2 regions of the Levilactobacillus zymae genome follow, and region 2 is predicted to be linked to the other one. Evidence: predicted binding sites of a transcription regulator. Region 2 holds the regulator's gene; the other holds the start of a gene.
The links. Region 2 encodes HrcA, which represses chaperone genes, less so after heat shock. Its sites were predicted from a motif close to TTAGCACTCNNNNNNNNNGAGTGCTAA; they were not measured.
Positions count from the first base shown of each region.

Region 1 (15,425 bases), 230 kb from region 2:
GGACCGGCATTACAACACGCCGCGAGTTTGGTTCGGCCAACGCGTCTTGAATCCGGAAATTGAACAGGACCCGCAATCCAGCGAGTTGCCGTTTATCTGCCGGACGAGTCACAAGATCAGCGTGGAAGACGTCGAATACATCCTGAGCTCCCACTACAACGAAACACCGTACGATCCGTTGGGTCACGGTCCCGAGGAATTGCGGACCAAGTTCCGGCCAATCTCCATGAACCGGACACAAAATTCGCACGTCTTACAGATTCGTAACGACGTACCCGCCGACCGGTCGGCCATCATGTGGTTGTGCTTTGGGGTACCGGCCTTCAGTCCTTACGTGCCGTTCTTCGCTAACGTCACGGATACCGATCCATCGTACAGCCAGACGCCGCGGCGTCTGGACGACCAGAGTGCCTACTGGATGTATCGGAAGCTATCGATGATTGTGGAATCCCATTATCGCGATTTCATCGAACAAGACGTTGACTATGTCACGGCAGCCAAGCAAAATCTGCGGACCCACGTGGCCCAAACGCTGGCCCACGCCGAACAAAATCAACTCAGTGGGGCGGACCTGACCGCCTACCTGACGGATCAGAATCACGCGGTTACGGCGGCAATGCGGCAGACCACCACGCAGTTTACCAACGACCTGATTGAAAAGGGCTTGACGTTGTCGGGTCTGACCTTCAACATGGATCAAAATCTATAAGTCGCGTTATGACCAAAAAATCCGTCTCACCGGTAGTCGCCGGTGGGGCGGATTTTTGCGTTTTAAATTAGAGCTGTTTAGCAAGACGGACGTAGCGGGCGTTGATGTAAGCGGCTGGTCCAATCTGGTACCAACGGAGTTGTTGATCATCCACCACCCGGCGGCGAATCTCGAGGAGTTCGCCATTGGCCAGTTGACCGGCAATTTCACCGTAAGGTTCACGGTAGATCATCACGGTCCCGTGGGGGATGTAATCGACGGTCCCGGTCAACTGAACGTCTTGCCCGGTCAATTGTGTGACCCGCGGAATTTCCAGGTGCCGTTCTCGGTGCTCGTGGCGCTGCGTATCTTGGGCGCTCAGCCACTGATTACCTCCCAGGTTGTACCATACGGATTGATCGGTCAAGGTGATGATGGCAAAGAGACGCCACAGCGATTGTGCCGGAAATTGGTAACCGTAAGCCTGACCCGCGGGCAGATCATAGACCGCATGGTCGGTAGTGAGGGTCACGTACTGCTCGACGCGTTGCACGGTTTGCCAAGCGTCACGTCGGTAGAAATACAGCAGGCGCTGGGGATGGGTGGTATAGGTGCCATACTGGTCGCCTTGAGCCCGAAAGATGTGGTAGCCGTCGACGGCCGGGGGGGTGAACTGAAAAGTGGCGCCTAAAACGTCGCGTTGTAGGCGGGGGAGCGCCAACAGTTGCCCGGAATCGTAATCAATCAAGTAGGTCGTGATGGGTTGGCCCCATTGCCGTTGATAGATCAGGGTGGTTAGCCCGTATTCGTTGAGGAAGGTCTGCGTCATGCCGTCCATCCGGAGTAGCACGTACCCGGCAATGGTGGGGAAGGTGAGGTGCACGGTTTCCCCTAAGCGTCCAGTTAAGACCAACGCCGGTTGTAACGGTCGGTCGTGGGTGTCGACTAACCGGATGACTAAGGTGGCTTCGGGTTTAGCCTGGGTGGTCACCGTTGGGGTGGGCCGTGGTGTTACGGGAGCTACCGGTGCCGGTGCGGTAGGGGTCGACGCGACGGTTGGTTTTCTGGGCGGTTGTGTATCCATAACGGGTGGTTGGTCTTGGGTAGCGGCCCGGTGAGCGGGAGTTGGTCGGGAAGTCACTCGTGGCGTGATCAGTCGTTTCACCCAATCCATTAACGCCATAGTTGTTCACCTCCACCAGAATTTTAGCGATATGTTGTCTCGCCAGTCGTTTGTGCCTTTAAGATACAGTATACCGCATCTATTCGGGGCCTGCAGGGGATTTTCGTCCCAAATAAAAACGGTAACACCGCGATTGGCAGCGTTACCGTTTAAATGACATTATTTAGCGGAATCCGTGGTAGCGTCCTCGTCGGCGGCTAGGGTAATCTTACCGTTTTCGATCTTCGCCACGATGTTCTTCACGTCGGCGTGGTCGAGGTAGAAGTCCGCAATCCGGTCTTCAATCTCTTCTTGAATGACTCGCCGCAGTGGCCGCGCCCCCATGGCGGGGTTGTAGCCTTCCGTGACTAACTTTTCTTCGACCGGCTCCGTGACGTGGATGTGTAGACCTTGACCGGCCAGCATGGTGTTCACGTCATCGATCATCAGGTCGACGATCTTCATCAAGTTTTCCTTAGTTAAGGAGTTGAATTCGATGATGTCGTCGAACCGGTTGAGAAATTCGGGCTTGAAGTAGTTGGTCAAACTGCCCAAGACGGAGTGGGTCTTGCCCGCCGCCTCGGCACCGAATCCAACGCTAGCTTCAACGTCCCCGGTCCCAGCGTTACTGGTCATGATGATCAGCGTATCCTTGAAGGAAACCGTCCGACCTTGTGAGTCGGTTAGGCGCCCGTCGTCGAGAATCTGTAAGAACATATTCATGACGTCGGGGTGGGCCTTTTCGATTTCATCCAAGAGGATTAACGTGTACGGGTGACGCCGAACTTGTTCGGTCAGTTGACCGGCTTCTTCGTACCCGACGTAGCCAGGAGGCGACCCGATCAGCTTAGAAATGGAATGGGGTTCCATGTATTCGGACATATCAAACCGAATCATGGCATCCTCCGAGCCGAAGAGTTCGTTGGCCAACTGCTTGGCCAATTCCGTCTTGCCGACCCCGGTCGGACCGACGAAGAGGAAGGACCCAATTGGCCGTCCCGTACCATTTAACCCAATCCGGTTCCGGCGAATAGCCCGGGCAACCTTATCGACGGCTTCGTTTTGACCAATGATGTGTTGTTCTAGGTCACTGGATAAACTCTGCAGTTGGTGTTGTTCCTTGGCTTGGAGTTCACCGACCGGAATGTTGGTCTTTTCTTCGACGATCTGTTGCATGTCCTTTTCGGTGACTTCCGTAGAAGCCGTTTGGTCCGCGTTAGTGGCGGATTCCTTGGACTTGTTTAATTTCGTGACTTGATCACGGTAGTAAGCGGCTTTTTCGTAGTCTTCCTGCTTCAAAGCGGCTTGCTTTTGCTTCTCCGCATTAGCGATCTTTTCGTCGATAGCGTGCGGATCGGCAACGTTGATGGTTAAGTTCTTCCGTGAACCGGATTCGTCGAGTAAGTCGATGGCCTTGTCCGGTAAGAACCGGTCTTGGATGTAACGGTCGGATAACCGGACCGCCGCATCGATGGCCGCGTCCGTGTAGTGAACGTGGTGGTAATCTTCGTACTTCTTTTGAATCCCCTTAAGAATCTTGACGGCTTCGTCCGGGCTCGGTTCGTTAACCGTGACCGGTTGGAACCGCCGTGCTAAGGCTTGGTCCTTTTCGATATCCCGGTATTCGTTCAACGTCGTGGCCCCGATTAATTGGAAGTCGCCCCGTGCTAAGGCGGGTTTCAAGACGTTACCAGCATCCATCCCACCTTCGGCATTGCCGGCACCCATGATTTCGTGGATTTCGTCAATGAAGAGGATGATGTCGGGATTAGCTTGGACTTCCTTCATTAATTGCTGCATGCGTTGTTCGAATTGGCCCCGGATACCCGTTCCTTGGACCAGTGAAACGACATCCAAACGGATAATCTGCTTGTTCATCAGCTTTTGTGGAACGTTACCTTCCACAATCCGTTCGGCTAACCCTTCGACGACCGCCGTCTTTCCGACACCGGCTTCCCCGATGAGCACGGGGTTATTCTTAGTCCGCCGGTTCAGAATTTCGATGACTTGCGCCGTTTCCTTGTCCCGTCCGATCACGGGATCAATCTTGCCGTCTTTAGCCAACTGGGTGAGGTTCAGACCATATTGGTTCAGGAGGCCGCCCTGACCGTTGCCTTGATTGCCCGCGGGTTGGGTTGGTCGTCCTTGACCAGCCGCTTGCCGGTAATCGCCGCTTTGGTTCGGGGTGCCGCCTTGCATGGCCCGGAAAATATCATCCAGGTTGCCAAAGCCGAATGGATCTTGTGCCATACGGCCACCTCCATTTCCAGAGTTGTTTTGCTGCTCCTTGAGTAGTTGATAGCAATTTTGGCATAGGTCAACTTGCTGCCGTTGTCCGTTCACACTCATATATAAATGAATGGTCGCTTCGTTACGGTGACAGTTTTGACATAGCATCTTGTCGTCTCCTTTCTGCCCTGGAGTAAGTGTGAGTAAACCCACACCGGTCAGTTGAAAGAGTTTGACCTTTCTTGACCATTGACCACATTATACCGCCTCACGCGGTGGGTGCAAGTAATTTGTCTCACCACGCTCAACGGTTAAGGCAGCCATTTAATTTGAACGACTTCATTTTAGCACTCCCCTTAATAGAATGCTAAAACTCACGTCCGATTTGGAAAATTCTTTTTTTGACCTCAGCAAATTTTCAACGTAGAATATGGAAAGAAAAGGGGGCAGTTGCCGATGGCACGAGACTTTACTGACTTAATGAACCAATTAAAGGATCAGAAAATTGACCAATTCGAAGTGGGACCGGACGAGTTTCAGGCGTTCCAAAAAGCGTACATGGCCTTCGATACGCGCAAGCGCGTGATTGGTCAGGCTCACAAGGATGGCAAGTTGATTTACCGCTACGACCACGATACGGGGGACCAGGGCTAGCGGACTCCCATAGCGTGGGTGGTGAAGTGACTGAGACGATCTGAAAGCGCTGGGTATTCGAGATTAGGGCTGCTTGGTCGAATAAATCCACCGGAAAAGCGGTCAGCATCGTCGTTTCTGGTGGAATCATGCTATAATTAGGACTAGAACAAGTTAATGGCTGACAACCGGTTGACGGTGGAGTGGGCCGCGAGAGCACCTATGAGACTGACAATGAAAGCGGTTCAGGTATCACTTGTAATTTAAAGGCAAGATTGATATTCTAAGTAGGTAGACGTTGCGTCGAATGGTTGTTTGATCAATGCGCAAGATCAAAAGACGCTGCGTTCGCTAAATTATCAACCGAAGCTTAAAGGAGATCGATCAATTATGGAAAAACGCGAATTTCATATTACGGCAGAAACGGGGATCCACGCCCGTCCCGCCACTTTATTGGTACAAGCAGCAAGTAAGTTCAACTCTGAAGTTAGCTTACAATACCAAGACAAGTCCGTTAACTTAAAGTCCATCATGGGCGTTATGTCTTTGGGTGTTGGTCAAAACGCCGACATTACGATTACGACGGACGGTGACGACGAAGCCGATGCCATGACTGCCGTTGCTGAAACGCTGAAAAAAGAGGGCTTGTCTGACTAATGAGAGCGATGCTCAAGGGAATTGCCGCGAGTGACGGAATTGTGTGTGGTCAGGTTTATCGCTTGGTCGACCCACAGTTAACCGTCCAACAGCGGGCAATCACTAATCTGGATTACGAATTAAATCGATTCCATCGGGCCCTTGAAGCAGCCGTCTCCGATGTTGAGACAATTAAAACTCGTGCGACTAAAAACCTGGGTGCTGATAGTGCCCAGGTTTTTAGTACGCACATTGATTTGCTCCAGGACCCGGAATTGATCACGGCGGTCGAACAACGGATTCGGCAACAGCGGATTAACGCCGAAGCAGCTTTGACCGCGGTGGTTCGGGTACGTGAAGCGGCATTTAAGGGCCTCACGGATAATCCGTATATACAAGAACGACTGACGGATTTACGCGCCGTGACGAAGCGGGTGACCGCCCACCTCTTACAGGTCAGTCTACCGGATTTAGCGTTAATCAATCAGCCGGTCATCGTGGTCACCCACGATTTGATTCCCCGGAATGCGGTTGCGATTAACCCGCACAATATCTTAGGGTTCGTGACCGATTTGGGTGGCCGGACGTCGCATTCGTCGATTTTGGCGCGTTCAATGGCCATTCCCGCGGTGGTGGGAACCCAGCACGCCACGGAGCGGTTGGCTAACGGCGATATGGTCATTTTGAATGGCACCCGGGGGCAAGTCGTGGTTGCCCCTGACGCTGACGAATTAGCAACGGCCCAAGCGGCGATGCATGAACGAGCGGCTAACTTGAAGCATTTGAGTCAATCGCAGCATCACGGCACGGTTAGTAAGGACGGGGTCGGGGTGACGGTGGCCGCCAATATTGGGACGGTCAACGACTTACCCGGCGTCTTGCAGCACGATGCCGAAGCCGTGGGGCTGATGCGGACGGAGTTTCTCTATATGGACGCCAACCGGCTGCCGAGTGAGGACCAACAGTTTGCCACCTACCAGCGGGTCTTAGCGGCCATGGCGCCGCGACCGGTGGTGATTCGAACCCTAGATGTCGGTGGTGATAAGCCGTTACCGTATCTTCAATCTAAACCGGAGACCAACCCCTTCATGGGGACCCGAGCCATTCGCCAGAGCCTAACGCATCAGCAAATCTTCCGAAGTCAATTGCGAGCGTTACTGCGGGCCTCGGCCTTCGGCAAACTGCGGATCATGTTTCCCATGATTACCACGCTTGATGAATTTCGGCAGGCCAAGGCGATCTATGACGACGAACGATCGAAGCTAACGGTGGCGCAGGTCCCGCTGGGAGAGATTAAGATTGGCATGATGGTTGAGGTTCCCGCGGCGGCCCTATTAGCCGATCGTTTTGCCCAGGAAGTAGACTTCATGAGCATTGGGACCAACGATTTGATTGGCTACACCATGGCGGCCGACCGAACTAATCAGGACGTGGCCTACCTTTACCAACCGTACCATCCCGCAATCTTACGGTTGGTTAACCGGGTGATTGCGGCGGCGTACGGTGCGGGAATTCCGGTGGCCATGTGTGGCGAGATGGCCGGCGATCCGATCGCCGTACCGTTACTCTTGGGGATGGGGCTGGACGAGTTCTCGATGAGTGCGGGGGCCATTGCCAAGACTCGGCGGCTCATTGGGCAATTAAGCGCTCACGACCTGCAGGGATTGGTGGAAACGACGCTGAACCAGGCCAGCACCAGCCAAGAGGTCATTACGATGGTTCAAGCGGCGGTGCCGGGACTCTTAACTTAAGCCGATCGGTTAGACAAGCGCGGCGCCGGCGGCCCTTGGGGCACGTTGCGGCACCGTTCATGCGGCGGTACCTAAGAATAAATGGTTAAAGCAGCAAGGCAATTCTCGATAAATTGAGAATTACCTTGCTGTTTTTTGCATCCGGGTGGGGGCTTACCCCCGTTTATTTGGGTCGGATACTGGTTGTGGTTTGCAATCATCTAGGCAAACCCATATAATTGTGATGATTGTATAACACATGGCGCCAAAAACTTTGAACATAGCCAGATACAAGGGGGATTGGCAATGAATATCGGCATATTTACGGATACCTATTTCCCTCAAGTAAGCGGGGTTGCAACGTCCATCAAGACGCTGCGGGACCAGTTGGAAAAGCAGGGGCATCAGGTGTATATCTTTACGACCACCGACCCGCACGTGGAGCGGAATGTCTATGAACGCAACGTTTTTCGTTTTTCAAGCATTCCCTTCGTATCGTTTACGGACCGGCGGATTGCCGTACGGGGACTCTTTCAAGCCTACCAAATCGCAAAGGAATTAAATCTTGATATCGTCCACACTCAGACGGAATTTTCGATGGGGTGGATCGGTAAGTTTGTCGCCCGGAACTTAGAGATTCCGTGTCTACACACTTACCACACCATGTATGAGGACTATTTACATTACGTGGCGAACGGCAAAATTTTAAAACCCGTCCACGTTAAACAAGGGACGCTGGCTTTTTGTTACCATTTAACCGGCGTGGTGGCACCCAGTGATCGGGTACTGACCACGCTGAGTGACTATGGCGTTAAGGCGCCGATTCGGGTGATTCCTACGGGGGTCAACCTGCACCAATATGAACAACCGGATACTGCGGATCTGCGGCGAAAGTTAGGCTTTGCGCCCGATACGCCGGTCATCTTATCCTTAAGTCGGTTGGCTTACGAGAAGAACATCACCGCTAGTATTGCGGCCATGCCTAAGATCTTGGCCCAGGTGCCCAACGCGCAACTCCTGATTGTCGGGGATGGGCCGGCACGTGAAGACTTGGAACAACAGGTTAAAGACGCTCAGTTGACGGACCACGTGTCCTTCACCGGGGAGGTTAACAACGACGATGTCTTTCGGTACTACCACATGGCCAACGTCTTCTTATCGTCGTCGGATTCTGAGTCTCAGGGACTAACCTACATTGAAGCCATGGCGGCCGGAACCAAGATCGTGGTCATGACCAGTCCGTATACCGACGAACTGTTGTCGAGTCGGGCCCTGGGAGTGACCTTTAAGGATCCGGACGATATGATCAAAAATGTGATCGATTACCTGTTACACGGGGATGATGAACAGGATCCTGACCTGCTGGCCCGCAAGCTGTCCGAGATTTCTGCGGATACGTTTGGCCAACGCATCATTAATTTTTACCGGGATGCGCAGGTCAGTTACGAACAAGCGCACGAAGACACCCCGGATTTCAGTAATTAGAGGAGTACTTGAATGTTAAAAATCAACATGTTTTCCGCCGCGGATTCGGTGAAGGGTCAGGGGGTCGGCAGCGCGTATAACGAGCTCATGAACCTGCTTAAAACCCGATTATCACAGGAGTTTACGGTGACCGTTAACCAGTATGGACGGGCGGATTTGACGCACTACCATACGATTAACTTTTCCTATTACTTATCGACGTTTTTGCCCGGACGGGGTCGCAAGATTGGCTACGTCCATTTTTTGCCAGAAACGCTAGAGGGCAGTCTCAAGATTCCCCAACCTTTTCGGGGGATTTTTTATAAATATGTGATTGCCTTTTACCGGCGAATGGACCATATTGTGGTGGTCAATCCCACGTTTATTCCTAAGTTAGTGGCCTATGGGATTCCAGAGAATCGAATTACTTATATCCCCAACTTTGTGAGTCGCCAGGAATTTTATCCGGTTGATGCGGCGCAAAAACAGGCGTTGCGCCAACAATACGACTATCCCGCCACTAAGTTTACGGTGTTAGGCATTGGGCAAATCCAGGAACGTAAAGGGCTCTTTGACTTTATCAAGTTGGCCGAACATCACCCGGAGATTCAGTTCATCTGGGCGGGCGGTTTTTCGTTTGGTCGGATTACCGATGGCTATGCGGAACTCAAACGGGTGGTGGATAATCCCCCGGCTAATTTGAGTTTTCCGGGGATCGTTGATCGGGATAAATTGGTAGACTATTATAATTTAGCCGATTTATTCTTGCTACCGTCCTTTAACGAACTCTTTCCGATGTCGGTCTTGGAGGCCTTCAGTACGGGGACGCCGGTGTTGCTCCGCGAGTTGGATTTGTATCAAGCCATCATCGCCGGCGATTACCAACCCGCTAAGGACTATGCGGAGATGGATCAGTTATTAACCAGCTTACCCCATGATGCGGCAGCCCTAGAACACTGGCACCAGCGCAGTTTGGCGGCGGCTGACCATTATTCGGAGGAGCACCTCACTCAGATTTGGCGGGACTTCTACCAGCAACAAGCAAAAGAGGGGTAGTGCGATGACACGACGAAATAAATGGGTTTTGACGTTGATGCTGCTCCTCGGGATTGTCATCTTTGCGTATTCGTTACGGGACATTAAGTTCCCCGTGTTGATTAACGATTTTGTGCATATTAATTTTTGGTGGTTTGGCGTGGCCGTTGTGTGCATGTTGCTGTATCTGGGGCTGGAGGCCGTGATCGTTAAGGTCTTCATCTCCGACAGAATCGAGGGCTTTTCGTTCAAAGACGCCCTGCGGATTCCGGCGGTGGAACAGCTCTTCAACGGGATTACCCCGTTTTCGTCCGGCGGGCAGCCGGCACAACTGATCGCGCTGATGCAAACGGGAGTTGATGCGGGGAAGGCCAGCTCCATTTTATTGATGAAGTTCGTGGTCTTTCAATCGATGATCGTGATCAATTTCTTGATTGCGTTGGTGATTGGCTTCCACTACATCCAGGATAAGCTGCATGCGTTAGCCTGGTTGGTGGTGTTTGGCTTCACCATTCACCTGGCCGTCATCATTGGGCTGTTGATGGTGATGTTCTGGCACGCCTTCACCAAGCGAGCCGTGGCGGTGGTTCTCTACCCGATGCACTGGTTCATGAAGCCGGCCCGTTATGAGCGGATGGCGGCTAACATTGATAGTAAAATCGATTCGTTTTATGCCGAGAGTGTGCGGATTAGTGGGAAGGGCAAGCTGATGCTACGGGTCTTCGTGATCACGTTTTTTCAGCTGTTGTTCTACTACTTGATTCCGTACTTTATCATGCTGGCCTTAGGTTACACCACGGCCAATATCGTGATGGTCACCAGTATGCACGTCCTGATTGTGATGGTGATCTCCCTATTCCCCATTCCGGGGGGCTCTGGGGGGGCCGAGTACAGTTTTGAGATGATTTTTAAAAGCTACATTGCGTCGAACAGTAAGCTGGTCTTGGCCATGATCTTGTGGCGGTTATTGACTTACTACTTCGGAATGTTGACCGGTCTGGTGGCGATGGTGATTAAACCGGACAAGGTTGTTGAGGAAAGTGGCCCCACAAATCTGTGAGTTTTTTGGATTAAGGCGTGTCATCTGCCCCTAAGTTTGGTAAAATCATAGTGAAGCTCAGAAAGGGGACCAATCATGGAAGAATCTCAACTGATTGGCATCATCAATCGCTTAAAGGCGATGCAAGAGGATGCCACCGACGAGCCACAACCCCGTCGATTCGAAAAGGAAGGCGTTGAACAAGCCACAGTGGTTTACAACGCGGCGAACAAGACTTATACGTTAACCGAACACAATCCGGAAACGACCTTCGAGTTTGATAACATTGATTTAGTGGCTATCGAATTATTTGATTTATTGACGGATAACTAACAAAACTATGGGTGCCATAGTTTTGTTTTTTTATAGGCTGAAAAGTTGAATTTTTCCAAAGGTTGCCCGTTAGAATTGATTACCCAGCGCTATCCGTTATACTGGAGTAATGTTAATTATTTTGTGGAGGCAGTCTCATGGCAAACTTTGTTAAACGAAGGATGAACTGGGTGAATACCCGTATGGGGTTCTTCCTCTTGATCGTCGTTTTATTTTGGATTAAGACGTACATTGCCTACCAAACCGAATTTACACTGGGAGCCAAGGGGAGCGTGCAGCAGTTCTTATTGCTGATTAACCCCATTCCCGCCGCGTTACTCATCTTTGGGATCGCGTTATACTTTCGGGGGCGGTTGGCGTATTGGCTGATGCTGATTATTGACTTCTTAGAGTCGACTTGGATTTTCGCGAACGTCGTCTATTACCGGGAATTCTCGGATTTCCTGTCGTTCGGGATCATGAAGGGCTCTAGCGACGTCCAAAACAACCTGGGTAAGAGTCTCGCGCAGATTACCCACCTGTATGATTTTTTTGTGTATCTCGATTTAATTATCTTGATCGGGTTGCTCCTAACCCACGTGATTCGCATTGATCCGCGGCCGTTTAAACGGCGCTACGCGTTCACCATTTCGGTGTTGTCGTTTGGGTTAATGTTTGCGGAGTTCGGCATGGCTAACGCTGATCGTTCCGGGCTGCTAACCCGGACGTTTGACAATAATTATATTGTTAAGTACCTCGGGTTAAACGAGTATGCGGCCTTTAACGCCTATCAGACGCAAAAGGAAAGCGCCACCCGAGCTAGTGCGAACGCCAGTGATATGAAGAGTGTCTTGAAGTACCTAAAGCAAAACCGCGTGAGTCCCAACGTTTCCTATTATGGAAAGGAAAAGGGCAAGAACGTCTTTATCATTCACTTGGAGAGTTTCCAGCAATTCCTATTGGATTATAAGGTGGACGGGAAGGAAGTTACCCCGACGCTGAATAAGTTCTACCATAATCAACATACCCTGTCGTTTGATAACTTCTATAATCAGGTGGCCCAAGGGAAGACGTCCGACGCTGAAATGATGTTGGAAAACTCGCTCTTTGGGTTGCCGCAGGGGTCAGCCATGACGACTTACGGGACGCAAAACACGTTCCAGGCGGCACCCGCTATCCTGAGCCAAGAGGGCGGGTATAGTACCGCGGCCTTTCACGGGGATGTTCCAAGCTTTTGGAACCGAGACAACACCTATAAGTCGTGGGGTTACCAGTACTTCTTTAGTTCGAGCTATTATCAGCAAAAGGCGGGGTACAGTGTCGGTTACGGGTTAAAGGATAAGATCTTCTTACGCGATTCGGCGAAGTATATCGAACAGTTGCCGCAACCGTTCTACGCGAAGATCATTACGTTGACCAACCACTACCCGTACGAGTTAGATAAGAAGAACGTCGACTTTCCGGCCACTAAGACCGGGGACAAGACGGTCGATCCGTACGTCCAAACGGCCCATTATCTGGACCAGGCGTTTGCGGAATTCATCAGTTACCTCAAAAAGGTGGGGCTCTATAAGAATAGTGTGATCTTGGCTTACGGGGATCACTATGGAATTTCTAACAACCACCGACCGGCCATTGCCCAACTGTTGGGGAAGAGCAAGGTTACTAATTTTGATTTAGCCCAATTCCAGAAGGTTCCGCTGATGATTCATGCGGAGGGTCTCAAGGGGGGCATCAACCATACGTACGGTGGCGAAATTGATGTCTTGCCAACCTTGTTAGATCTCTTAGGGGTGAAGAACACCAATACGATTCAGTTTGGTCAAGATTTGTTGGCCAAGAACCGGAATCAGACCGTTGCGTTTAGAAACGGGAACTTTGTCTCACCAACCTATACCAAGATCGGGGGTACCGTGTATGATACCCAGACGGGGAAGGTGCTGAAATTAACTAGTGCGCAGAAAAAGCAGGTCGATCAACTGCAAAACCACGTGACGACGGAACTCTCGCTGTCTGACCGGGTGATTTATGGGGATCTCTTGCGGTTCTACACACCTAAGGGCTTTACTAAGGTTAATAAGAGTAGCTTTACCTATAAGTACAAACCAGCCATGGAAAAACTGGCTGAGGCACAGAAGGAAGAAAAGACCAGTGTCTTGGCTAAGCATGACGGTAAGAGTACCGTTTCGGACTACAAGACGGATGCTCCAGAACTCAAATAAGTCGTAATTAAGGCCTGCTATCCTAGTGATGGCGGGCTTTTGTGTGGTTAACAGTCTGTAGCTGAAATTAATTTCAGTAAATATTCAGTTTTTGCTTGACCCCGGACGGAGATATTGGTAAACTAATTTCTGTTGTCATTTACGGAAACAAACGTGATGGCAACGGCAACATCCCTTGATTAACAATTTAAAAAAAGGCTTGACGGTCGGTTGGATAATTGTTATGATAGTAACCGTTGTTGAGAATATTTATTCAATTTCTTCGCAAAACATTTAATATTTATTCAAAATAATGTTTAAAAAGTTGTTGACACGATATTATCGACATGATATACTTTAAAAGTTGTCACGAAGCAATTGCTTCTTATGACAACTTGGTAGACCTTTGAAAACTGAACATTGTTTCGACAAACCAAATATGTGTAGGGCGGTTTGGATTTAGGTTCAAACCCAAACAATATTTGCGAAGTCAATTCGCTTTAAAAATGTAACAACAATCGATGAGCTATTCGAGCTTATCATCTTTTAAGATGAGAGTTTGATCCTGGCTCAGGACGAACGCTGGCGGCATGCCTAATACATGCAAGTCGAACGAGTTCCCGTTGATTGACGTGCTTGCACTGATTTCAACATTGGAACGAGTGGCGAACTGGTGAGTAACACGTGGAAAACCTGCCCAGAAGCAGGGGATAACACTTGGAAACAGGTGCTAATACCGTATAACAACAAAAACCGCATGGTTTTTGTTTGAAAGGTGGCTTCGGCTATCACTTCTGGATGGTTCCGCGGCGCATTAGCTAGTTGGTGAGGTAAAGGCCCACCAAGGCGATGATGCGTAGCCGACCTGAGAGGGTAATCGGCCACATTGGGACTGAGACACGGCCCAGACTCCTACGGGAGGCAGCAGTAGGGAATCTTCCACAATGGACGAAAGTCTGATGGAGCAATGCCGCGTGAGTGAAGAAGGGTTTCGGCTCGTAAAACTCTGTTGTTGAAGAAGAACGGGTGTCAGAGTAACTGTTGACATCGTGACGGTATTCGACCAGAAAGCCACGGCTAACTACGTGCCAGCAGCCGCGGTAATACGTAGGTGGCAAGCGTTGTCCGGATTTATTGGGCGTAAAGCGAGCGCAGGCGGTTACTTAAGTCTGATGTGAAAGCCTTCGGCTTAACCGAAGAAGTGCATCGGAAACTGGGTAACTTGAGTGCAGAAGAGGACAGTGGAACTCCATGTGTAGCGGTGGAATGCGTAGATATATGGAAGAACACCAGTGGCGAAGGCGGCTGTCTAGTCTGTAACTGACGCTGAGGCTCGAAAGCATGGGTAGCGAACAGGATTAGATACCCTGGTAGTCCATGCCGTAAACGATGAGTGCTAAGTGTTGGAGGGTTTCCGCCCTTCAGTGCTGCAGCTAACGCATTAAGCACTCCGCCTGGGGAGTACGACCGCAAGGTTGAAACTCAAAGGAATTGACGGGGGCCCGCACAAGCGGTGGAGCATGTGGTTTAATTCGAAGCTACGCGAAGAACCTTACCAGGTCTTGACATCTTCTGCCAATCTTAGAGATAAGACGTTCCCTTCGGGGACAGAATGACAGGTGGTGCATGGTTGTCGTCAGCTCGTGTCGTGAGATGTTGGGTTAAGTCCCGCAACGAGCGCAACCCTTATTATCAGTTGCCAGCATTCAGTTGGGCACTCTGGTGAGACTGCCGGTGACAAACCGGAGGAAGGTGGGGATGACGTCAAATCATCATGCCCCTTATGACCTGGGCTACACACGTGCTACAATGGACGGTACAACGAGTTGCGAAGTCGTGAGGCCAAGCTAATCTCTTAAAGCCGTTCTCAGTTCGGATTGTAGGCTGCAACTCGCCTACATGAAGTTGGAATCGCTAGTAATCGCGGATCAGCATGCCGCGGTGAATACGTTCCCGGGCCTTGTACACACCGCCCGTCACACCATGAGAGTTTGTAACACCCAAAGCCGGTGGGGTAACCTTCGGGAGCCAGCCGTCTAAGGTGGGACAGATGATTAGGGTGAAGTCGTAACAAGGTAGCCGTAGGAGAACCTGCGGCTGGATCACCTCCTTTCTAAGGAATATACGGAGGCTACACATACTTTGTCGGAACAATGGTCAGTTTTGAGGGGTCTACCCTCAAACCTTATGTGCTTTTTTGGGCGTATAGCTCAGCTGGTTTAGAGCGCACGCCTGATAAGCGTGAGGTCGATGGTTCGAGTCCATTTATGCCCATTGACCGTAAGGTCGATATGGG
Region 1 covers NZ_JAVLAS010000001.1:1,209,005-1,224,429, forward strand. Annotated here, with positions in the region: gene RI501_RS05455 (C69 family dipeptidase) at 1-709, shown strand, start outside; gene RI501_RS05460 (MucBP domain-containing protein) at 777-1,871, opposite strand; gene RI501_RS05465 (ATP-dependent Clp protease ATP-binding subunit) at 2,031-4,247, opposite strand; gene RI501_RS05470 (hypothetical protein) at 4,536-4,733, shown strand; gene RI501_RS05475 (phosphocarrier protein HPr) at 5,103-5,369, shown strand; gene ptsP (phosphoenolpyruvate--protein phosphotransferase) at 5,369-7,099, shown strand; gene RI501_RS05485 (glycosyltransferase family 4 protein) at 7,385-8,563, shown strand; gene RI501_RS05490 (glycosyltransferase family 4 protein) at 8,576-9,598, shown strand; gene RI501_RS05495 (lysylphosphatidylglycerol synthase transmembrane domain-containing protein) at 9,603-10,637, shown strand; gene RI501_RS05500 (YkuJ family protein) at 10,713-10,949, shown strand; gene RI501_RS05505 (LTA synthase family protein) at 11,087-13,150, shown strand; rRNA gene RI501_RS05510 (16S ribosomal RNA) at 13,677-15,242, shown strand; tRNA gene RI501_RS05515 (tRNA-Ile) at 15,329-15,403, shown strand; tRNA gene RI501_RS05520 (tRNA-Ala) at 15,423-15,425, shown strand, end outside.
Region 1: RI501_RS05465 (ATP-dependent Clp protease ATP-binding subunit) is a predicted target of HrcA. The motif match lies at 4,424-4,450, and genes of this name have one in related genera.

Region 2 (15,425 bases):
GCCAAGCGCTTCCACGTCAGCCTGGAACACCATCACCGGGCCGTCTACGATGCCGAATCGACCGGTCATTTGAATTATCTGTTCTTAAAGGACGCCGAGGACCGCTACCACGTGCAGTTCCACGACCAATTGAACGACCACATGACCGATAACGACGCCTATAAGCACGCCCGACCGAATCACGCCATCATCCTGGCACAGACCCAAGCCGGGTTAAAGAACATGTTCAAGCTGGTGTCCGAATCCAACGTGAAGTACTTCTACCGGGTACCCCGGGTGCCCCGCAGCGTTTTAGAGGAGTACCGGGAGGGCCTGATCGTGGGTTCCGCCTGTTCGTCGGGGGAAGTCTTCACCGCGATGATGCAAAAGGGGAAGGTCGAAGCCGAGGCCAAGGCCAAGTACTACGACTACCTGGAAGTCCAACCGCCGCAAGCTTACCAACCGCTGCTGGACTCGGGCTTGATCGCTGACGAGGAACACTTACACGAAATCATCAAGAATATTGTGGATTTGGGTCATGACCTGAATAAACCGGTCGTGGCGACCGGGGACGTGCACTATTTGAACCCTAACGACGCCATTTACCGTAAGATCCTGATCCATTCGCAAGGGGGCGCTAACCCGCTAAACCGGCAGGAATTACCGCCCGTCCCGTTCTTGACCACTAACGAGATGCTGGACCAGTTTGCCTTTTTGGGACCGGAAACGGCCCAGGAGATTGTGGTGACCAACACCCACAAGATCGCCGACGAGATCGACGAAGTTCATCCGTTGAAGGACAAGCTCTACACGCCGCGGATGGATGGCGCCGAAGATGAAATTCGTGAACGGACCATGGCCACCGCGCACGCGTGGTATGGCGATCCGTTGCCCGAACTGGTTCAACACCGGGTCGACCGGGAACTGAAATCGATTATCGGTAACGGGTTCTCCGTGATTTACTTGATTGCCCAACGACTGGTAGCCAAGTCCAATAAGGACGGGTACTTGGTTGGGTCCCGGGGGTCCGTCGGGTCCAGTGTGGTGGCCACGCTGACCGGGATCACCGAGGTCAACCCCTTACCGCCGCACTACCGTTGCCCGAACTGTCAGTACTCACATTTTTACACCAAAGGGGAATACAGCTCTGGTTACGATTTACCCGAAAAGAAGTGTCCACAATGTGGCACGTTGATGATCGGCGACGGGCATAACATTCCGTTTGAAACCTTCTTAGGCTTCAAGGGAAACAAGGTGCCCGATATCGATTTGAACTTCTCCGGGGACTATCAACCGATCGCCCATAACTACACCAAGGTATTGTTCGGCGAGAAGAACGTGTACCGGGCGGGGACGATCGGCACCGTGGCCGATAAGACGGCTTACGGGTACGTCAAGGCCTATGAACGCGACACCGAGCAGACCTTCAGGGGCGCCGAGATCGACCGCTTAGCCAAAGGGGCGACCGGGGTTAAACGAACCACCGGCCAACACCCGGCGGGGATCATCGTTGTGCCGGACTATATGGATATCTACGACTTTACGCCGATCCAGTACCCGGCCGACGACCAAAACGCTGCTTGGCAGACCACCCACTTTGATTTCCATTCGATCCACGATAACATTTTGAAAATCGATATCCTGGGTCACGATGATCCGACCATGATTCGGACGCTCCAAGATTTGTCTGGGGTCGACCCGACCACCATTCCAATGGACGATCCGGGGGTCATGAAGTTGTTCTCCGGGACCGAGTCGTTAGGGGTTACACCGGAACAGATTCAGTCCAAGACGGGAACGTTGGGTGTGCCCGAATTCGGGACTCGTTTCGTGCGGGGGATGCTCGAACAGACCCACCCGCAGAACTACTCCCAGTTGCTTCAGATTTCTGGGTTGTCTCACGGGACCGATGTGTGGTTAGGTAACGCCGATGAGTTGATCAAGAACGGAACCGCCACCATCGCCAACGTGATTGGGTGTCGGGATAACATCATGACCGACTTGATCAACTACGGGTTAGATTCCGAAACCTCTTTTCAGATCATGGAACAGGTACGGCACGGCCGGGGAATCAAGGATGAGTGGCAGGATAAGATGCGCGAGACCGACGTGCCCCAGTGGTACATCGACTCTTGTTTAAAGATCAAGTACATGTTCCCGCGGGCCCATGCGGCGGCTTACGTCCTAATGGCCTTGCGGGTGGCGTACTTCAAGGTCTACTTCCCAATTATTTACTACGCCGCTTACTTCTCCGTGCGGGCCGACGATTTCGACGTCGTGGCCATGTCGCAGGGTAAGACGGCGGTCAAGGCCGCCATGAAGGCCATCAATGACCAAGGCATGGATGCTTCGGCTAAGGACAAGAACCTGTTAACGGTTTTGGAACTCGCCAACGAAATGTTGGAACGTGGCTTTGACTTTAAGATGATCGATCTGGAAAAGTCCGATGCGGCCGATTGGATTATCGATGGTAACACTTTAATTGCGCCGTTTCGGGCGGCTCCCGGATTGGGCCTAAACGTGGCAAAGCAAATCGTTGCCGCGCGTAACGACCGACCATTTATCTCTAAGGAAGACTTAGCTAAGCGGGGGAAGGTCTCGAAGACGTTGATTGACTTTATGACCGAAAACGGTGTCTTGACTGGCTTACCCGATGAGAACCAACTGAGTTTGTTCGATGATCTGATGTAACCCCCGATTTGCGGGATTTACCCCGTGGGAAGCGCTTACAAAATGCTAAAAACGTGCTATACTGAGGTTGAGGAAATGAATGACTTAATCACAGACAATCACGAAAGCGGGTGTTCCCCATGTTACGGCAATTCGTTCGATTACCAGACGGTTGGCTCTTCTTTGCGGGATATTGTTTGATTGCACTAGGGTACGTGTTCTGTGGTCTCATCGCCAGTGTTGCTGCAACGCCATTTTTGGCCCTGGTCATTGCGTACTTCTTCGTCGCCTTTATCCTGACCTTAATCAAGGTGTTCGGGCTACGGCGGTTAGAGTTAACGCAGCTGAATTTTCTAATTTTTGAATTTATTACGATTGCAGGGTTTATCATTGTCTTGGCAACTTGCGAGTAAGTTGCAATTACGGCGTAGTTGTAGTAAAGTTAAGAATGTAATTAAACTCGTTTTTAAATGAGTGAGCAGCCATGCTCACTCTTTTTAATGGATAAATATAGGAGGCGGAATATAGTTGAGTACAGTCATCGAGACCGTGACGAGCTTGGTCCAACCGATCGTGGCCCGTCACCAATTCGAACTGGTCGATGTGGAATTCGTAAAGGAAGGTAAGAGCTGGTACCTGCGCGTCTATATTGATAAACCCGGTGGGATTAACATTGAAGAATGTGCGCTGGTGAGTGATGAATTGTCTGAACAGCTAGACGCGTTGGATCCCGATCCGATTCCGCAAGCATACTTCTTAGAAGTGTCTTCACCCGGTGCCGAACGGCCGTTGAAGAAGCCGGAAGATTTTGAACGAGCCGTGGGCCAATACATTCACGTATCACTTTACCAAAAGATTGGCCAAAGTAAGGTGTACGAAGGCACATTGGAGAAGCTAACCGCTGAGCAACTGGATTTAAAGGTAAACCTTAAGGGGCGTTTCAAGACCTTCGAGATTCCGCGATCCGCCATTGCTCAGGCCCGGTTGGCCATTAAGTTCTAAAGTTAAGGAGCGAAAGACAACATGAGTAGAGAATTACTGGGCGCCTTAGACGTCCTCGAAACGGAAAAGGGTATTAAAAAAGAAGTTGTGATTGAGGCCCTCGAAGCTGCTTTGGTTTCGGCCTACAAGCGCAACTACGATCAAGCCCAAAACGTGGAAGTTACCTTTGATCAACGTAAGGGCGACATTCACGTGTTTGCCGTCAAGAAGGTCGTGGACCAGGTGTACGATTCACGGTTGGAAGTTAGCTTGGACGACGCCTTAGCAATTAACAAGGGCTATGAATTGGGCGACGATATCAAGTTTGAGGTGACGCCGAAAAACTTTGGTCGGATTGCGGCCCAAACGGCTAAACAAGTCATTATGCAACGGGTTCGTGAAGCTGAACGAAACATCATTTACGATCAATATAGCCAATACGAAAACGAAATTGTGACCGGGGAAGTGGAACGTCAGGACTCCCGTTTCGTTTACGTAAACTTAGGGAAAGTTGAAGCCGTGATGGGTCGTCAGGATCAGATGCCTAACGAGACTTATCGGATTCACGACCGCATCAAGGTTTACGTGACCCGGGTGGAGAACGCTACCAAGGGGCCGCAGGCCTTCGTGAGTCGGACGGCTTCGGACTTGTTGAAGCGTTTGTTTGAACAAGAAGTTCCTGAAATCTACGACGGGACCGTGGAAATCATGGCCATCGCCCGTGAAGCTGGTGACCGAGCCAAGGTTGCCGTACGGTCGAACAACCCCGATATCGATCCCGTGGGAACCAGTGTGGGTCCGCGGGGCCAACGTGTTCAAACCATCGTTAACGAACTGGGCGGCGAAAACATGGACATCGTCGAATGGACCGACGACGAGGCGAAGTTCATCGCCAACGCGTTGAATCCTGCCGAAGTACTGGACGTCATCTTTGACCCGAACAACGAACGGGCTTGTGAGGTGGTTGTGCCGGATTATCAATTGTCCTTAGCCATCGGGAAACGGGGTCAAAACGCCCGGTTAGCCGCAAAGTTAACGGGCTACAAGATTGATATTAAATCAGAATCCGAAGCATCTGCTATAATGGAAGCGGAACAGGAAGCGGCCGCAACGCCTGACGCCACGCCAACCGATGCGGAGACGCCGGTTAGTGATGAGTCGACTGACACGGTCACCACTGACGCCACTGCGGCTGATGAGTCGGCGGCTTCCGCGGCCCCGGTTGAAGACCAACCGGCCGCCACGGATGACGACAATCACGATCAACCGGCTGAGTAAGCGCGGCTAAAGGAGGTTTTGGAGCCATGAAACAGCGAAAGATCCCGATGCGTAAAGACATCGTTACGGGGGAAATGGCACCCAAGAAACAATTGGTACGCGTGGTGCGTAACCAAGCCCAAGAAGTCAGTCTGGACCCCACGGGCAAGCAGTCCGGTCGGGGCGCCTACATTAGTTTAGACGTGGACGTGGCGAAGCGGGCTAAAAAGGAACGAACTTTCGATCACGTTTTTGGCGTCAAAATCGACGATCAATTTTACGATGATTTGATTGCTTACGTGGATCACCAACAGGCTCGACGGGAACTTTTCGATCATGACTAATTCTCAACGAGCTTTACAGTTATTGGGCCTTGTGCGGCGAGCAGGTAAACTGGTCACCGGCGAAACCTTCGTCTTAGCTGCGGTCCGGGACGGCTCGGCCAAATTGGTCTTACTCGCGAATGACGCGGGGGCTAGTAGTCAAAAGCAGTTCCGCGATAAAACCACCAGCTATCACGTGGCCTTGAATGAAACGTTTACGAAGGATCAGTTGAGCACGGCCATTGGGTCAGCGCGCACGGTCCTTGCCATCACCGATCCGGGATTCGTCCGGAAGTTACAACAATTACTTGCTGACTAATCCGTGACGTTCTCGTGATCGGATTTATTAAGGAGAGTGATGATATGGGGAAAAAGCGCATTTATGAACTTGCCAAAGAAATTAATGTCTCCAGTAAACAACTTATCGCGAAGGCAGAGGAAAAGGGCTTTCCGGTAAAAAACCATATGTCAACGCTCGGCGAGAATGAAGAACGTCAACTGCGGGCTGCTTTTCGGCCTAAGACACAGCAGAAACCGGCTTCTCCGCGGTCAGCCGCTCGGCAAACGGCAGCGCAACCGCGACAACGGACTGCTCAGTCAGCGGGTCATGCGGCACAGTCAGCGCGATCTACGGATCGCCGTCAGTCCCCAGCAGCCTCAACGGCAGCTCATTCTGGACATTCGTCGCAGAGTGGGCGGCCAGCGGGTCAGCAACACAATAAAAATAACGGCCAGACCGGAAAGCAACGTGGGACATCTAACTCCGGTACCGGCAGATTTGGTGGAAGCTTGAATAATAATACAAATAATAATGGTCGCCGTGGCGGTAACAACAGTCGTGGTGGGCGGAACAACCGCAATAACCGCAACAATCGTCGGCGCAACAATAACAACAACCGTTACAAGAAAAATCAACGGATTAAAGATGTGAACCAGCATAAGGGTGCCCCAGAACGGAAGAATAAGGCGTTACCAGATGTGTTATTGTACACGGATGGGATGAACGCCCAAGACCTGGCAAAACTATTGCACCGGTCTTCCGCTGAAATTGTTAAGAAACTCTTCATGCTCGGGGTCATGGTTAACCAAAACCAATCCCTGGATAAGGACACCATCGAAATCTTGGCTTCCGATTACGGCATCGAAGCCAAGGAAAAGGTGCAAGTGGACGTTTCCGATATCGATAAGTTCTTCGATGCTGAAATGGCTAACACGGACCATCAAGTTACGCGGGCGCCCGTTGTGACCATCATGGGCCACGTTGACCACGGGAAGACCACGTTACTGGACCACTTACGGCACTCCCACATTACGGCGGGTGAAGCCGGGGGGATCACGCAGGCCATTGGGGCGTACCAAGTTCACTACAATGACAAGTTGATTACCTTCCTGGATACGCCAGGGCACGCGGCCTTCACCGAAATGCGAGCTCGTGGGGCGGAAATCACCGACATTACCATCTTGGTCGTTGCGGCCGATGATGGGGTGATGCCACAAACCATTGAAGCCATTCACCACGCGAAGGCTGCTGGTACTCCAATCATCGTGGCGGTCAACAAGATTGATAAGCCAGGGGCTAACCCGAACCACGTGATGGAACAGTTGACGGAATACGAATTAATTCCTGAAGACTGGGGTGGCGATACCATCTTCGTGAACATCTCGGCGAAGTTTGGGAAGAACATCGATGAATTACTCGACATGATTCTCTTACAGTCCGAAGTTATGGAATTAAAGGCTAATCCGGATCAAAACGGGGCCGGTTCCGTGATTGAAGCGCGGTTGGATCAAGGAAAAGGGTCCGTGGCTACGTTATTGGTCCAACAAGGAACCTTACACGTCGGTGACCCTATCGTAGTTGGGAACACGTTCGGTCGCGTACGGACCATGACCAACGAACGGGGCCGGGCCATTAAGTCCGCCGTACCATCCACGCCAGTCGAGATCACAGGGTTGAGTGACGTGCCAGAAGCCGGTGACCGTTTCGTGGTCTTTGACGACGAAAAGACGGCCCGGGCTGCGGGTGAAGAACGGGCCAAGGAAGCCTTGGTTAAGGAACGTCAAAATACCAGCCATGTCACGTTGGACAACCTGTTCGATTCCTTAAAGGAGGGCGAAATGAAGGAAGTCGACGTGATCATCAAGGCCGACGTTCAGGGTTCGGTTGAAGCCTTAGTGGGCAGTCTGCAGAAGATTGACGTTTCCGGTGTACGGGTGAACATTATTCACTCCGCCGTTGGGGCCATCAACGAAAGTGATGTGACCTTGGCGGAAGCGTCCAATGCGATCATCATCGGGTTCAACGTGCGGCCAACGCCACAAGCGCGTTCTCAAGCTGATAGTGACAAGGTCGACATTCGCCTGCACAACGTCATCTACAACGCCATCGATGAAATCGAAGCGGCGATGAAGGGGATGTTGGAACCGGTCTACGAAGAACAAGTGATTGGCCAAGTTGAAATTCGGCAAATCTATCACGCTTCCAAAGTCGGGACGATTGCCGGTGGGATGGTCACTGCCGGTAAGATTACGTCCGACAGTGACGTTCGGCTGATCAGAGATGGCGTCGTGATCTATGAAGGTAAGCTGGGAAGCTTAAAGCGCTTCAAGGACGACGTTAAGGAAGTTAAGCAGGGCTTTGAATTAGGATTAACCATTGAAAACTACAACGACATCAAGGTTGACGATGTGATTGAAGCCTATGTCATGAAAGAAGTTCCGGTTAAATAAAGAACGGAGGCACAACGTAAAATGGCACAATATCGAGTTGGTCGCTTGGAACAAGAGATCCAGCGTGAGGTCACGGACATTCTGTTAAAACGGGTCCGCGACCCTCGCGTCGAAGGCGTTACCGTTACGGGTGTGGAAGTTACGGGTGACTTGCAAGAAGCCACCATCTATTACAGCATTTTATCGGATAAGGCCTCGTCCGCTGAGAAGACGGCACAGGGCTTGAAGAAGGCCACGGGACTGATTCGTTCCGAACTAGGGTCACGGTTGAGTATTTACAAGACGCCGGAACTCTTCTTCGAACAGGATAAGTCTGTGCAATACGGTAGCCGGATCGATGAACTGCTAAATGATCTCCACCACCAAGACCACGCGTAAGCCGGGTAGTTGAGAACTTGAGGACGCTGATCAGCACAGATCAGCGTCCTCTTTTTGAAATGGAGGACTGAAAGTGAACGGAATTATCCCCCTGTATAAGGAACGGGGCCTCACAAGTTTTGACTGTGTCGCGAAGCTCCGACACATTTTGCATACCAAGAAGGTCGGCCACAGTGGGACGCTAGATCCCGGGGTTGACGGTGTTTTACCCATTTGCATCGGGTCGGCGACCAAGGTTGTTCCGTACCTGATGGCGTCGGGGAAGGTTTACCGGGGCCAAGTCACGTTGGGTCTAGCGACCACCACCGAGGATCTCGAAGGTGATGAAGTGGCCCGACAGGTGTTGTCCCAGCCGTTCTCACTGACTGACCTACAAGCTGCGGCGGCCCAGTTAACGGGAACCATCCAGCAGACGCCGCCCATGTATTCGGCGGTTAAGGTCCGGGGACGGAAGCTTTACGAGTATGCACGGGCGGGCGAAACCGTGGAACGGCCGACGCGGACCATCACGGTAACGGCCTTCACATTGCGGGACGCGGGAACCTTTGATGCGCAAGCTGGAACCCAGACCATTGACTTTGAGGTCAGCTGCTCCAAGGGAACCTACGTCCGGACACTAGCGGTGGACCTAGGAAAGAAACTAGGCGTTCCGGCCGTGATGGCCTCGCTAACGCGACTTAAGAGCGGTGGGTTTACCCTGGATCAGGCGGTGACCTTAGAGCAGGTCGCAACCGCCGTGGCCCAAGATGACCTGGCCACGGTTTTACGACCGATCGACTACGCTTTGCAGGATTACCCGCACGTGGCGTTGTCCGAGAAGCTTTGGGGGTTAGTTAAAAACGGGGTGTTTTTGAGTCCCGCTGAAATTGAAACGGACCCCAGTATCGTTCCTACCGTTGCGTTGACTTACCAAGGGGCCACTAAGTGTCTCTACCAATGGTCGGCCACTAAACAACAATATAAGCCGTTGAAGATGTTTACGGTGGAGTAAAGTGAAGGAGTGAATAGCCGTTTATGGAAGTTATTCGAATACATCATCCATTGGATCCCCGGAAAATTCCCGCAGATCCAGTGGTCTTAGCCATGGGATTCTTTGATGGCGTGCACTTGGGCCACCAGGCCGTGATTAATCGCGCGAAGGTTCTGGCCCAAAAGCGGGGCGTCAAGCTAGCCGTATTGACGTACGACCATCATCCGGCGCTGGTTTACCGACCGTTGACTAACGACGACCGTAAATATTTGAGCCCAGAACCACGTAAATTGCGGCAGTTAGAACGGTTGGGAGTTGAGCGGGTTTTTTGGGTGAACTATACCGGTGAATTCGCCGCGCAGACGCCGCAAGAATTTGTGGATCACTACCTGGTGCCGTTCCACACGGTTGTAGCGGTCGCGGGGTTTGATCACACCTATGGCCCCAAGGACGTGGCGATCATGGACCGGCTCCCCGAATATGCGCAGGGACGGTTTGCTGTGGAGACGGTGCCGGCCGAAACGCTAGCAAACGGTAAAGTTAGTTCGTCACGAATTCGGGCAGCCATGAAGGCGGGTCAAGTTGATCTGGTGAACCAGCTGTTGGGCTATCCTTATCGCACCACGGGCTTAGTGGTGCACGGAGAAGCCCGGGGGCGGACCATTGGGTACCCAACGGCTAACGTCTTAGTCCCGGAGAATCAATGGCTCCCGGGAATTGGCGTTTACACGGCTCGGCTGAAGGTCGGGGCCATCTGGTATCCCGGGATGATCTCGGTTGGGCGCAATGTGACCTTTGGGGAGCATCGCCCCATTACTGTGGAAATGAATTTATTGGATTTTCACGGCAACCTTTACGGCGAGTCCGTAGCCGTTGAATGGCACCACCGATTACGCGGTGAGGTAAAATTCGACAATGCGGACGGCCTGGTGGCGCAATTAGCCCAAGATGAGGCGGATACCCGCGCGTACTTTGCCCAGGTGGCGCGCCACGAATAGACTGATGGCCAACCCTGATGAATGATTAGGGTTGGCCATTTTGCTGTGCTAAACTAACGGTCTGGTGGGGAAACTTAAGCGTTAGCCGCTTAACGGAAAGACCGGATTCCCTGGTTTGCCGGGTTAAATCGGGCCGTAAATTAAAAAATTAGCACTTAACCTAAGAGATTGCTAAATTTCTTGCTGGATTTCTTGACTTAAAAACGCGATTTTGCTACATTATATATGTGTCTTAGCACTTGGAAGATTGAGTGCTAAAAAAGGGGTGATTGTGATGCTGTCAGAAAGACAGATGATGATTCTGCGAGCCATTGTCCGTGATTTCACCAACAGTGGTGTTCCGGTGGGATCCAAGGCACTAGCTAAGCAGTTACCCATCCACGTCAGTTCGGCCACGATTCGTAATGAAATGGCGGCCTTGGAAGACCAAGGGTTGATTCGGAAGACCCACTCGTCTTCTGGGCGGATTCCGTCCGTCGAAGGTTATCGCTACTACGTGGATCATTTGGTTAAGCCAGACCCGTTGCGGCCTAATGACTTGAGCATGATCCAATCGTCACTGGGCGGTGACTTCCATAAGATTGATGAGATTATCTCCCAATCGGCCACCATTTTATCGAATTTGACCAGCTACACGGCCTTTACCTTAAAGCCAGAACTCAAGGATAGTCGGTTAAGTGGCTTTCGGTTGGTCCCCTTAGGCCACCGGCAAGTCATGGCGATTTTAGTTACCGATAGTGGGGACGTGGAAAATCAAACGTTTGATGTGACCGAAGCGGTGACAGGTGAGCAGTTGGAAGCCGTTGTCCGCTTGATTAACGATCAGTTAGTCGGGTTGACCTTACCGGAAGTGTTGCAGAAGTTACGGACCGACATTCCCGCGAAGATTACGCATTACCTGCAAAGTCCGCAGGGATTCTTGGATATCTTTGGGGATGTCTTGACTCGGGCGGCGCAGGAGCGTTTCTACGTGGGCGGTCGCTTGAACCTGTTGAACTTCTCACAGGATAGTGACGTTGATTCTTTAAAGGCGTTGTATTCGTTGATTGATAAGACGGATGATATCGCCAACGTCTTGGGTCAGCCACGGGATAACATTTCCGTGCAGATTGGTAACGAAATGACTAACGACGCATTGCGTAATTATAGTTTGATTACGGCAACCTACGACGTTAATCAGCACGGTCGCGGAATGATCGCCATTTTAGGACCTACGCGAATGCCATATTCGCGAATGTTAGGTCTGGTTGGCGCGTTTCGTGAAGAGCTCGCGAAAAAACTACTCGATTATTATCGTTATTACGACGAGTAACAGAAAGGAAGGGGTTCATTCGTGGCTGATAAGCAACCGAAATCTGCTGACGCTAAACAAGTCCAGCAGGCAACACCAGATCAACCAGCAGCGGACGTGAAGACCTCAGCGTCGAGCGCCGCTGAGCAACCAACCACTAAGGCTGAAAAACAGGCCACCAAGCCGGATCCTCAGGCAGCCGAGTTAGCGGAGCTGAAGCAGAAGTCTTCTGCCATGGAGGACAAGTACCTCCGGGCCGAAGCCGAGATTCAAAATATGCAAACGCGGTTCCAAAAAGAACAGGCGACGTTGATCAAGTACGATGGTCAACAGTTGGCTAAGGATATCTTACCGGTGATTGATAACCTGGAACGGGCGCTGGCCGTTGAAGCTAAGGACGAAGCGGCAACGGGGTTGAAGAAGGGTGTTCAGATGACCTACGATCACTTGGAAGATGCCCTGAAGCGCAACCATGTGACTGAAGTGGTTGCGTTGGGTCAAAAGTTTGATCCGACCTTACACCAGGCCGTTCAGACGGTTCCGGCCAGTGATGACCAACCGGCTGAAACGGTGGTTCAGGTGCTCCAAAAGGGGTATCAGTTAAAGGACCGGGTATTACGACCGGCCATGGTGGTTGTTGCACAATAAATTAAAAATCTAACAGTAAAAGAGGGAATTTTTGATGGCAAGCAACAAAATTATTGGGATTGACTTAGGGACGACGAACTCCGCCGTTGCCGTTTTGGAAGGTAGTACACCAAAGATTATTGCCAACAAGGAAGGCGCCCGGACGACGCCATCCGTTGTGGCCTTTAAAGATGGGGAAACCCAAGTGGGTGAAGTGGCCAAGCGTCAAGCCATTACCAACCCGAACACGATTTCATCCATTAAGAGTCACATGGGTGAAGCCGGCTACAAGGTTAGTGTGGACGGCAAGGACTACACGCCAGAACAAATCTCCGCGATGATTTTGCAACACTTGAAGTCGTTTGCTGAAGACTACATTGGTGATACGGTTTCGCAAGCCGTGATTACGGTACCCGCCTACTTCAACGATGCTCAACGGCAAGCCACGAAGGATGCCGGGAAGATTGCGGGCTTGGACGTTAAGCGGATCATCAACGAACCAACCGCTGCGGCCTTAGCTTACGGCTTGGACAAGCAAGATAAAGACGAAAAGATCATGGTCTACGACTTAGGTGGGGGGACGTTTGATGTCTCCATCCTGGACTTAGGGGACGGTGTCTTTGACGTTCTGTCCACTAACGGGGATACCCATTTAGGTGGGGATGACTTTGACCAAAAGATCATGGACTGGTTAATTGCCGGCTTCAAGGATGAAAATGGTGTTGACTTGTCCAAGGACAAGATGGCCTTACAACGGTTGAAGGATGCGGCTGAAAAGGCTAAGAAGGACCTCTCCGGAGTGACGGAAGCTTCCATTAGCTTGCCATTTATTTCTGCCGGCGCTAACGGCCCACTGCACTTGGAAAAGTCCTTAACGCGGGCTAAGTTCAATGAATTGACCGCTGACTTGGTTGAAAAGACGCGGATTCCAGTGGAAAACGCCTTGAAGGATGCCGACTTACAAGCTTCCGATATCAACGTGGTCATCTTAAACGGTGGGTCCACCCGGATTCCAGCCGTTCAAGAAGCCGTTCAAAAGTGGACGGGTAAGGAACCAAGTCACTCTATCAACCCAGACGAAGCCGTGGCCTTAGGGGCTGCCGTTCAAGGTGGGGTCATTACCGGTGACGTGAAGGACGTTGTGCTGTTGGATGTTACCCCATTATCCTTAGGGATTGAAACCATGGGTGGCGTCTTCACTAAGCTGATTGATCGCAACACGACCATTCCAACGAGCAAGTCTCAAGTCTTCTCTACGGCGGCTGATAACCAACCGGCCGTTGATATCCACGTCTTGCAAGGTGAACGGCCAATGGCTGCTGACAACAAGACGTTAGGGAACTTCCAGCTGACGGACATTCCAGCCGCCCCACGTGGGGTTCCTCAAATCCAAGTGACCTTCGATATCGATAAGAACGGGATCGTTAACGTTTCGGCTAAGGACATGGGGACCAACAAGGAACAAAAGATCACCATCAAGAGTTCCGACGGTCTGTCCGACGACGAAATCGAAAAGATGATGAAGGAAGCTAAGGAAAACGAAGCGGCCGATAAGCAACGTAAGGAAGAAGTCGACACCAAGAACGAAGTCGACCAACTCCTCTTCCAGACCGATAAGACCTTAAAGGAAGTTAAGGGCAAGGTTTCCGACGATGAAATCAAGAAGGCTGAAGACGCACGGGATGCTTTGAAGAAGGCCCAAGAAGCCAACAACCTGGATGATATGAAGACCAAGAAGGATGACTTAACTAAGATTATCCAAGACCTCTCCGTGAAGTTGTATCAACAAGCCCAAAATGCTCAGGGCGGGGCCGCTGGTGCGGCCGGCGCTACTGGGGCCCAAGGTGCTCAAGGTAACGACACGACGAACAATGGTGGTAAGGATGATAATACCGTTGACGGTGACTTCCATGAAGTTCACGATGACGATAACAAGTAAGCCAAGCCAACTTTGAGAATAAGTTAGGGCAAAAAGTCAGAGTCCGCGGGGCTTTGGCTTTTTGTTTCGAGGTATGCTATTCTTACTAGTAGTTTTTTAATATCGGGATTTGATTGGGAGGAAAACGATGGCGCAAAAGGACTTATATGGTGTACTTGGTGTCTCTAAGGACGCCAGTCAAGACGAAATCAAGAAGGCCTACCGGAAATTATCCAAGAAGTATCACCCAGACCTTAATAAGGCCCCTGATGCGGCGGAAAAGTTCAAGGAAGTCCAGGATGCTTACGACGTCTTGGGCGATAAACAGAAACGGCAAAACTACGACCAATACGGGTCGGCAGACGGTGCGCAAGGCGGCTTCGGCGGCTTTGGTGGCGGCCAAGCTGGCGGTTTTGGTGGTGGCGGCTTCGGCGGTGGCGGTTTCGACGACATCTTCAACCAATTCTTTGGTGGGGGCGGTCAACGGAACCCGAACGCGCCACGGCCGGGTCGGGACCTGCAGTACCAGATGAACTTGACCTTTGAAGAAGCCATCTTTGGTAAGAAAACTAAGATCACCTACACCCGTGAGGCACAGTGTCACACCTGTGGGGGGAACGGGGCCAAACCCGGCACCTCACCGGTCACCTGTCACCAATGTGGCGGCTCCGGTTACGTGACCACGGTCACCAACACGCCGCTGGGCCGGATGCAAAGTCAGCAACCTTGCCCGGTTTGTCACGGAACGGGTCAAGAAATCAAGGAAAAGTGCCCAACCTGTGGTGGTTCTGGTCACGAAGAACAACGGCACGAAGTGGAGGTCACCATTCCCGCTGGGGTGGATGACGGCCAACAAATGCGGTTGCAGGGTCAAGGTGAATCCGGCACTAATGGTGGTAGCTACGGGGATCTCTTTATTATTTTCCAAGTGACGCCTAGCAAGGACTTCCGGCGCGATGGCACCGAAATTTACTTTGACCAACCGATTTCGTTCATCCAGGCGGCCCTGGGTGACGATGTCCAGGTCAAGACCGTTCACGGTGACGTTAAGTTGAAGATCCCTGCCGGCACGCAGGGTGGCACCACGTTCCGGTTACGGGGCAAGGGTGCCCCACGGTTGCGCGGCAACGGCAACGGTGACGAGCACGTCACCGTGAAGGTTGTGACCCCGAAGAACCTGAATAAGGGTCAACGGGACGCCTTACGGGCCTTTGCCAAGGCCAGTGGCGAGAACGTTTCCGGGACCGGCAAGGGGAACTTGTTCGACAAAATGCGCGATAAATTCAATGAATAAATAGTAATT
Region 2 covers NZ_JAVLAS010000001.1:1,436,087-1,451,511, forward strand. Annotated here, with positions in the region: gene RI501_RS06580 (PolC-type DNA polymerase III) at 1-2,670, shown strand, start outside; gene RI501_RS06585 (hypothetical protein) at 2,790-3,062, shown strand; gene rimP (ribosome maturation factor RimP) at 3,178-3,651, shown strand; gene nusA (transcription termination factor NusA) at 3,673-4,908, shown strand; gene rnpM (RNase P modulator RnpM) at 4,935-5,231, shown strand; gene RI501_RS06605 (L7Ae/L30e/S12e/Gadd45 family ribosomal protein) at 5,224-5,529, shown strand; gene infB (translation initiation factor IF-2) at 5,574-7,940, shown strand; gene rbfA (30S ribosome-binding factor RbfA) at 7,962-8,318, shown strand; gene truB (tRNA pseudouridine(55) synthase TruB) at 8,392-9,309, shown strand; gene ribF (riboflavin biosynthesis protein RibF) at 9,333-10,286, shown strand; gene hrcA (heat-inducible transcriptional repressor HrcA) at 10,561-11,598, shown strand; gene grpE (nucleotide exchange factor GrpE) at 11,620-12,225, shown strand; gene dnaK (molecular chaperone DnaK) at 12,260-14,143, shown strand; gene dnaJ (molecular chaperone DnaJ) at 14,271-15,416, shown strand.